2 linked regions of the Hahella chejuensis KCTC 2396 genome follow. Each later gene encodes a partner of the first gene's protein in a complex. Links are inferred from orthologs where the notes say so. Each region holds a gene or a part of one and is shown on either strand. Other genes may lie near its edges.

Region 1 (3,978 bases):
GCTGTCGTCGCTGGCGTTATGATACTGCTCGTAGGCCACAAGACTGACTTTCGAGTCAACAACGACATTTTTGTTTTCTGGAAGGCGAATAATCACATCTGGTTGTATACGGCGCCCAGCTTCATTTCTTTGCGCGCTCTGCACCTCGTACTCGCGCCCCTTCACCAACCCCGAACGTTCCAGAATGCGCTCCAGTATGACTTCGCCCCAGGTTCCAGCGGCCTTGTTGTCGCCTTTCAGCGCATTGGTCAGCTTGATAGCGTCGTCACTGATACGCTCGTTCAGCGTCTGGAGCTTCTTAATTTCCGCAGACAACGAGAAACGCTGCTGCGCTTCCTTGTCGTAGACGTCCTCAACTTTCTTGCGAAAGTCATTCAGCTGCGTATTTAAGGGGTCGAGAATAGTCTTCAGATTATTCTGACTAAATTCGGACAGTTTCTGTGTACTACTTTCGAAGATGCGATTGGCGAGCAGTTGAAACTCTTGCGTCAGCGCCTCACGCGAGGCTTCCAACAACTTCAGTTTCTCCTGGTGATGCAACTGTTCTTTTGCTGCGGCGGTTTTCAAAGACGCCAGCTCGCTCTGAGCAGCGCTGAGCGCCTGCGTTAACTCAGACAAGTTTGCGTCTTTGTCTTTGGCCGCCGCCTCCACTTGGACATAGCGCTCATGGATTGACTCCATTCGCGCCCTCACGGCAGCGTTACTTTGCTGCAGCACGCCCACTTCCCGCTGCATAGACTCACATCGCTGCGTTTTCTCAGCGCACGCTTCCTGAAGGCGCGCCACTTCCTCCTCACGAGCCAGCAGCTTTTCGATTATCTGGGCGTTGCGCAGCTCAAGGTCTCTACGCTGGCGACGCTGCCTCATCATTCCTATTAGCGCCAGAAGCGCGACGGCAAGCCCTATCCCCCCCGCCGCCAGGTAGGGCCAATATAGTTGTAATAACGCCATTACTTCTTCTTTTATTGCAGGCCTTTTTCTTTCAGTTCTTTTAATTGATCTCGCAACTGCGCCGCTTTTTCAAATTCCAGATTGCGGGCGGCTTCGTACATAGCGGTTTCCAGCTTCTGCAGCATCTTCGCGTATTCTTGCGGGGTTCTCGCTTCAGCTTCCACATTATAGGAAGAGGCCGTTTCCGCCACCCTGCGCTGCGAGGCGCCTTTCTTGGAGCCCGGCACTCGCGCACCTTCCATAATGTCGGCGACTTTTTTGTCCAGGCCGCGCGGAATGACGCCGTGTTCTTCGTTATAGCTGATCTGTTTATTACGCCGCCGCTCGGTTTCATCCATCGCTCGCTGCATGGAGCCGGTGATTTTATCCGCATACAGGATCGCTTTGCCGCGTACGTTCCGCGCCGCCCGGCCGATAGTCTGGATCAGTGAACGATCCGAACGCAGGAAACCTTCTTTGTCCGCGTCCAAAATGGCGACCAGGGAAACTTCCGGCATGTCCAAACCTTCACGCAGCAGGTTGATGCCCACCAGTACGTCAAACTCGCCCAGACGCAAATCTCGAATGATTTCAACCCGCTCTACGGTCTCCACATCAGAGTGCAGGTAACGCACACGAACGCCTTTGTCCAACAGGAAGTCCGTCAGATCTTCCGCCATTCTCTTGGTCAAAGTGGTCACCAGCACCCGCTCGTTACGCTCCACCCGATCATGGATCTGCCCTAACAGATCATCAACCTGAGTAGACGCCGGCAGCACCTCAATGTCCGGATCAACCAGACCTGTGGGACGCACCACCTGCTCCACTACTTGTCCTTGATGGTCCGCCTCGTAGTTTCCGGGCGTCGCCGACACAAAAATCATCTGTGGCGCCAGACGCTCCCACTCGTCAAAGCGTAAAGGACGATTATCCAACGCGGACGGCAATCGGAACCCGTAAGACACCAATGTTTCCTTACGGGAACGGTCCCCGCGATACATGGCGCCGATCTGTGGAATCGTTACGTGAGACTCGTCAATAAACAGCAGCGCATCAGAAGGCAGGTAGTCAAATAAAGTAGGCGGTGGTTCTCCCGCCTGACGACCAGAGAGATACCGAGAGTAATTCTCGATGCCGTTGCAATAGCCCAGCTCGTACATCATCTCCAGATCATATCTGGTGCGCTCTTCCAACCGCTGAGCCTCCAGCAATTTGCTGGAGCCGCGAAACTGCTGCAAACGCTCCTGCAGCTCCGTCTTTATCTGTTCCGTCGCATCCAGTATGACCTGACGCGGCGTGGCGTAGTGAGTTTTCGGATAGATCGTCGCCCGCGGTACGCGCCGGTAAACCTCACCGGTTAAAGGATCAAACCAGGACAGCGATTCGATTTCGTCGTCAAACAGCTCGATGCGCAGCGCATCTGACTCAGATTCCGCAGGAAATACATCAATAACGTCGCCTCTCACCCGGTAGTTAGCACGGTGTAACTCCAAGTCATTACGGGTGTATTGCAATTCAGCCAAACGGCGCAGCAGAGAACGCTGATCAACCTTGTCGCCCCGATCCAGATGCAACATCATCTTTTTGTAGGACTGCGGATCGCCCAAACCATAGATCGCAGAGACAGTGGCGACGATCACCACATCTTTACGCTCCATCAGCGCTTTGGTCGCCGACAGACGCATTTGCTCAATGTGGTCGTTAATGGAGGAATCTTTTTCGATATAGGTGTCGGAAGACGGTACATAGGCTTCCGGCTGATAGTAATCGTAGTAGGAAACAAAGTATTCCACTGCGTTATCAGGGAAAAACTCTTTGAACTCTCCGTACAGCTGCGCCGCCAGGGTTTTGTTGTGAGCCATCACCATAGCGGGGCGCTGCATTTCCGCAATCACGTTGGCCATGGTGAACGTTTTCCCTGAACCGGTAACCCCCAGCAATGTCTGATGCAGCAGGCCGTCGCGCAGTCCATCCACTAACCCGGCGATGGCGCCAGGCTGATCGCCCGCCGGTTGATAATTCGCTTTAAGCTGAAACTTTTGCATTACTCACTTACGTATGAATCGACGACATTGTAGAATTATACCGTTTGGCCATTGATTGGGCGCGCCGTTCGCCTTCATTCAAGCCATTGGCCAACTTACCAAGCTTAACCACCAAAATCGAGGAATTACTCCGTTGGAAATCGATCTCTCACGCCGTGTTCAAGCAATCAAACCCTCTCCCACTCTGGCTGTCACCAACCGCGCGGCGGAACTTAAAGCCGCCGGGAAAGATATTATTGGTTTAGGCGCCGGAGAACCTGATTTTGACACCCCCCAGCATATCAAGGACGCAGCTATCGCCGCGATTAACGCAGGCCAGACCAAATATACCGCAGTCGATGGAACCCCTGCACTAAAGAACGCGATTATCAGCAAATTCCAACGCGATAATAATCTGAATTACGAAGCCAACCAGATTCTGGTCTCCAGCGGGGGCAAGCAAAGCTTTTTCAATCTGGCGTTGGCGCTGCTGAACGAAGGCGATGAGGTTATTATCCCTGCGCCTTATTGGGTGTCCTATCCTGATATGGTGATCGTCGCTGACGGCAAACCCGTCATCATTGAAACCAGCGAAGCGACGCGCTTTAAAATCACCGCAGAGCAACTAGACGCCGCTATCACCAGCAAAACCAAGCTGGTTGTATTGAACAGCCCGTCTAACCCAACCGGTATGGCGTACAGTAAAGATGAGCTGGCTGCGCTGGGCGAGGTGCTGCGCAAGCATCCCTCTGTGATGGTGGCGACTGACGACATGTACGAGCATACGCTGTGGACTGGCGAGGACTTCGTCAATATCTTGAGTGTTTGCCCAGACCTTTATGATCGCACTTTTGTTCTGAATGGCGTTTCCAAAGCTTATTCCATGACTGGCTGGCGCATCGGTTACGCGGCAGGGCCCGCCAAGGCGATTGCGGCCATGAAAAAAGTGCAGTCGCAAAGCACGTCTAATCCCTGCTCCGTCTCCCAAGCCGCTGCAGTCGCCGCGCTGAACGGCCCACAGGAA
Region 2 (2,955 bases), 4.4 Mb from region 1 along the record:
ACTTCTTTAGCGAAACGCTCTGGGGCTTCGCCCAGACCAGGGAAGTTTTTCGGCCAGGAAGTCACCAACTTCCATTGAATGGTTTGCTTGGGCGCCTGCTGGGCAACCGGGGCCGCCGCTTCCTTCTCGGCGGAGCATCCGCCCAGAAGCATTCCCAACATGCCTGCGCCCATCAGGGAAAACAGATAGCGTCTTTTCATTCGATTGCGTTTCCTTTGTCTTTATTCTTATGTGATCTCGGCGCCTTGCGCAGCCAAGCATCCAGCGCCAGCCGCCAGGCCATCTAAAAAGGCGGATAAAACCTGCTTAGATGAGCCGACGAAAAGGCTGCGTTCCGCAGTATAACTCGATTATCCGGCAAAAGGACACTGGCGAAGCGCACGCAAAATCTAACGGATCAGTTAACAGCCAGGCCGATCAAATCGCTTCCAGTTTGGCGTATGAAAGCACCAGCCACTTACTGCCCTGATCGTCGAAGTTCACCTGAATCCGGGAATGCGGACCACTGCCTTCATAGTTCAGCACAACGCCTTCACCAAACTTTTCATGTCGCACCCGCTGCCCAAGAGAAATACCTGACTGTTGCGCAGACTCGCCAATCGCGCCATGCGCAGGCCCACGATCCCAAAACATAGGTTTGCTCACGACGGAGCGTAAGCGCACTTCACGCAATAGCTCATTGGGGATTTCGCGGACAAAACGAGAAATGGAGTGATATTTATCCTGGCCATACAAACGGCGACTTTCTGCAAAAGTAAGCACCAACTTCTCCATGGCGCGAGTAATGCCGACGTAGCACAACCGGCGTTCTTCCTCCAAACGTCCCGCCTCTTCCAAAGCCATCGAATGAGGAAACAGCTCTTCCTCCATGCCTGTCAGAAACACCAGGGGAAACTCCAAACCTTTGGCGGAGTGCAATGTCATCAGTTGCACCGCATCCTGATCCACCTCCGCCTGACGCTCGCCTGCGTCCAGCGCCGCCTGGGTCAGGAACTCCGCCAAGGGCGATTCATTGTCGAGTGTTTCGTACTCGGCAACCGCATTCACCAGTTCCAGCAGGTTTTCCTTGCGCGCTTCCGCCTTATCTCCCTTTTCATTGGCGTGATGCTCCAATATGCCGCTGACTTCCAGCATATGCTTGGTGAGATCCTGCAAACTGTTCTCTTTCGCAAATTCGCGCAGATTTTCGACTATTTCAATAAAATGCTTCAGCCCAGCTCCCGCTTTGCCTTTGATTAAGCCTGCGCTGACCGCCGCCACAGAAGTCCGCCATAACGACCCTCTGCGCTCGCGCGCTGCGTCGCGCAAGGTTTCCAACGACTTGGCGCCAACGCCGCGAGACGGAATGTTGACCACCCGCTCAAAGGCGGCGTCATCATCCGCGAAATGGGCCAGGCGCAAATACGCCACTGCGTTTTTAACCTCCAGACGATCATAGAAGCGTAAACCGCCATATATCCGATATGGCACGCCGTGGCGGATCAACGCTTCTTCCAATACCCGCGACTGCACGTTGGACCGGTACAACAGCGCCACTTCCGAACGCGACCGCCCCTGATTCACCCATGACTGCACGGATTCGACAATATAGTTGGCTTCATCCTGCTCGTTAAACGCAGCGTACACGTCAATCGCTTCGCCTTCGCCCTGATCCGTCCATAGCTGTTTGCCCAGACGACTGGGGTTGTGGGCAATGACGTGGTTGGCGGCCCGCAGAATGGTCTGCGTTGACCGGTAGTTCTGCTCAAGGCGCACCAGCGCCGCTTCGCCGAAGTCATTCTGGAAACGCTGAATATTCTCAATCTTGGCGCCGCGCCAGCCGTAGATGGACTGGTCGTCGTCTCCGACCACGGTCATGGGAACGCGGTCCCCCGCCAACACGCGCAGCCACGCATATTGAATGGTGTTGGTATCCTGAAACTCGTCAACCAGAATATGCTGGAAGCGCTGCTGATAGTGCCGCAACAGATCCGGCTTTTGCAGCCAGAGTTCATGAGAGCGCAGCAATAACTCGCCAAAGTCCACCAACCCGCTCTGCCGACAATATTCGTCGTAGCGCTGGTATATCTTGTTCATGGTCTGCCGCCAGGCGTCGCTACCCGGTTCAATATTATCCGGTCGCAGCCCTTCGTCTTTCTGGCTGTTGATAAAATACTGCGCCTGGCGCGCAGGCCACTTGGACTCATCCAGTCCCAATTCGCGAATCACTCGCTTCAGCATGCGCTGCTGGTCATCTGAGTCGATCACCTGGAAGTTTTCCGGCAAACCGGCTTCTCGCCAGTGCGCGCGCAGCAGTCTGTGCGCCAGGCTGTGAAAGGTTCCCAGCCACATTCCACGCGTCGGTATATGCAACAGCGACTCCACCCGCTCACGCATTTCCCGCGCCGCCTTGTTGGTGAACGTCACCGCCATTATTGCGTGAGCGCCAATACGCTCGACTTGAATCAACCATGCCATGCGGTGCACAAGAACGCGGGTTTTGCCGCTGCCGGCGCCGGCCAGCACCAGCAGGTTGCGAGCGCTGGCGGTAACCGCCTCACGTTGAGCATCGTTAAGCGGGTCCAAAACCGCCGTTACGTCCATTGCTGAGACTTACCTCTCTTTGTTTGAAGGGCTTTGTTGTTAACGGCTTTCCGCGAAAGACACGCCAGGAAATTAAACCGCAGACTCATCTCCGATTTTATTCGAAGTGCTTGTGCGCGAGTTCACTATCGGGTTAAATGGGACAACGAACAAAAAATAACAAAATGTTACATACAATAAGCACACTGAACCGCCAACCGGAGTCGCCGCCTTGCACATTTGCGGCGATTAATACTGGATAATTTTACAGCCCATTACAACATTGCATCGCTGCTTTCCAGGTTCGCCGACCGTCAAAAGCAGATATGACGGGTTTGTTTGTGCGGCGGGATTCCAGTGAAATCGGACAATTATACTAACATGCACCCCGGG

Evidence for each region. Proteins that work in one complex are often made in the same cells at the same time.
Region 2: the proteins of uvrB (region 1) and uvrD are in contact, whole or in part, in a crystal structure (PDB 7EGT), measured with the Thermus thermophilus proteins. The link is inferred for Hahella chejuensis KCTC 2396 from one-to-one orthologs. Residues at the interface, in WP_096411307.1 of Thermus thermophilus: Glu23, Leu25, Arg26, Asp27, Gly28, Glu29, Arg30, Phe31, Arg55, Glu326, Asp327, Phe328, Glu379, Ser382, Gln383, His398, Gly400, Arg401; in WP_096412145.1 of Thermus thermophilus: His654, Arg656, Phe657, Gln666, Asp668, Glu669, Lys680, Arg681, Leu682, Ser683, Lys685, Tyr686, Ala687.

Annotation. Positions count from the first base shown.
Region 1 is NC_007645.1:5,107,902-5,111,879, forward strand. Bases 470-3,386 are described here. They hold uvrB (excinuclease ABC subunit UvrB), read right to left. Parts: upstream 2,976-3,386; coding sequence 963-2,975; downstream 470-962. Other genes in these bases: rmuC (DNA recombination protein RmuC), read right to left, coding at 470-951; HCH_RS22335 (pyridoxal phosphate-dependent aminotransferase), read left to right, coding at 3,109-3,386. Outside these bases: more of rmuC, read right to left, coding at 1-469; more of HCH_RS22335, read left to right, coding at 3,387-3,978. UniProt on the Escherichia coli protein: The UvrABC repair system catalyzes the recognition and processing of DNA lesions. A damage recognition complex composed of 2 UvrA and 2 UvrB subunits scans DNA for abnormalities.
Region 2 is NC_007645.1:734,693-737,647, reverse strand. It holds uvrD (DNA helicase II), read right to left. Parts: upstream 2,584-2,955; coding sequence 418-2,583; downstream 1-417. Other genes in the region: HCH_RS03355 (TRAP transporter substrate-binding protein), read right to left, coding at 1-200. UniProt on the Escherichia coli protein: A helicase with DNA-dependent ATPase activity. Unwinds DNA duplexes with 3'-5' polarity. Translocates on single-stranded DNA with 3'-5' polarity. Initiates unwinding more efficiently from a nicked substrate than double-stranded DNA.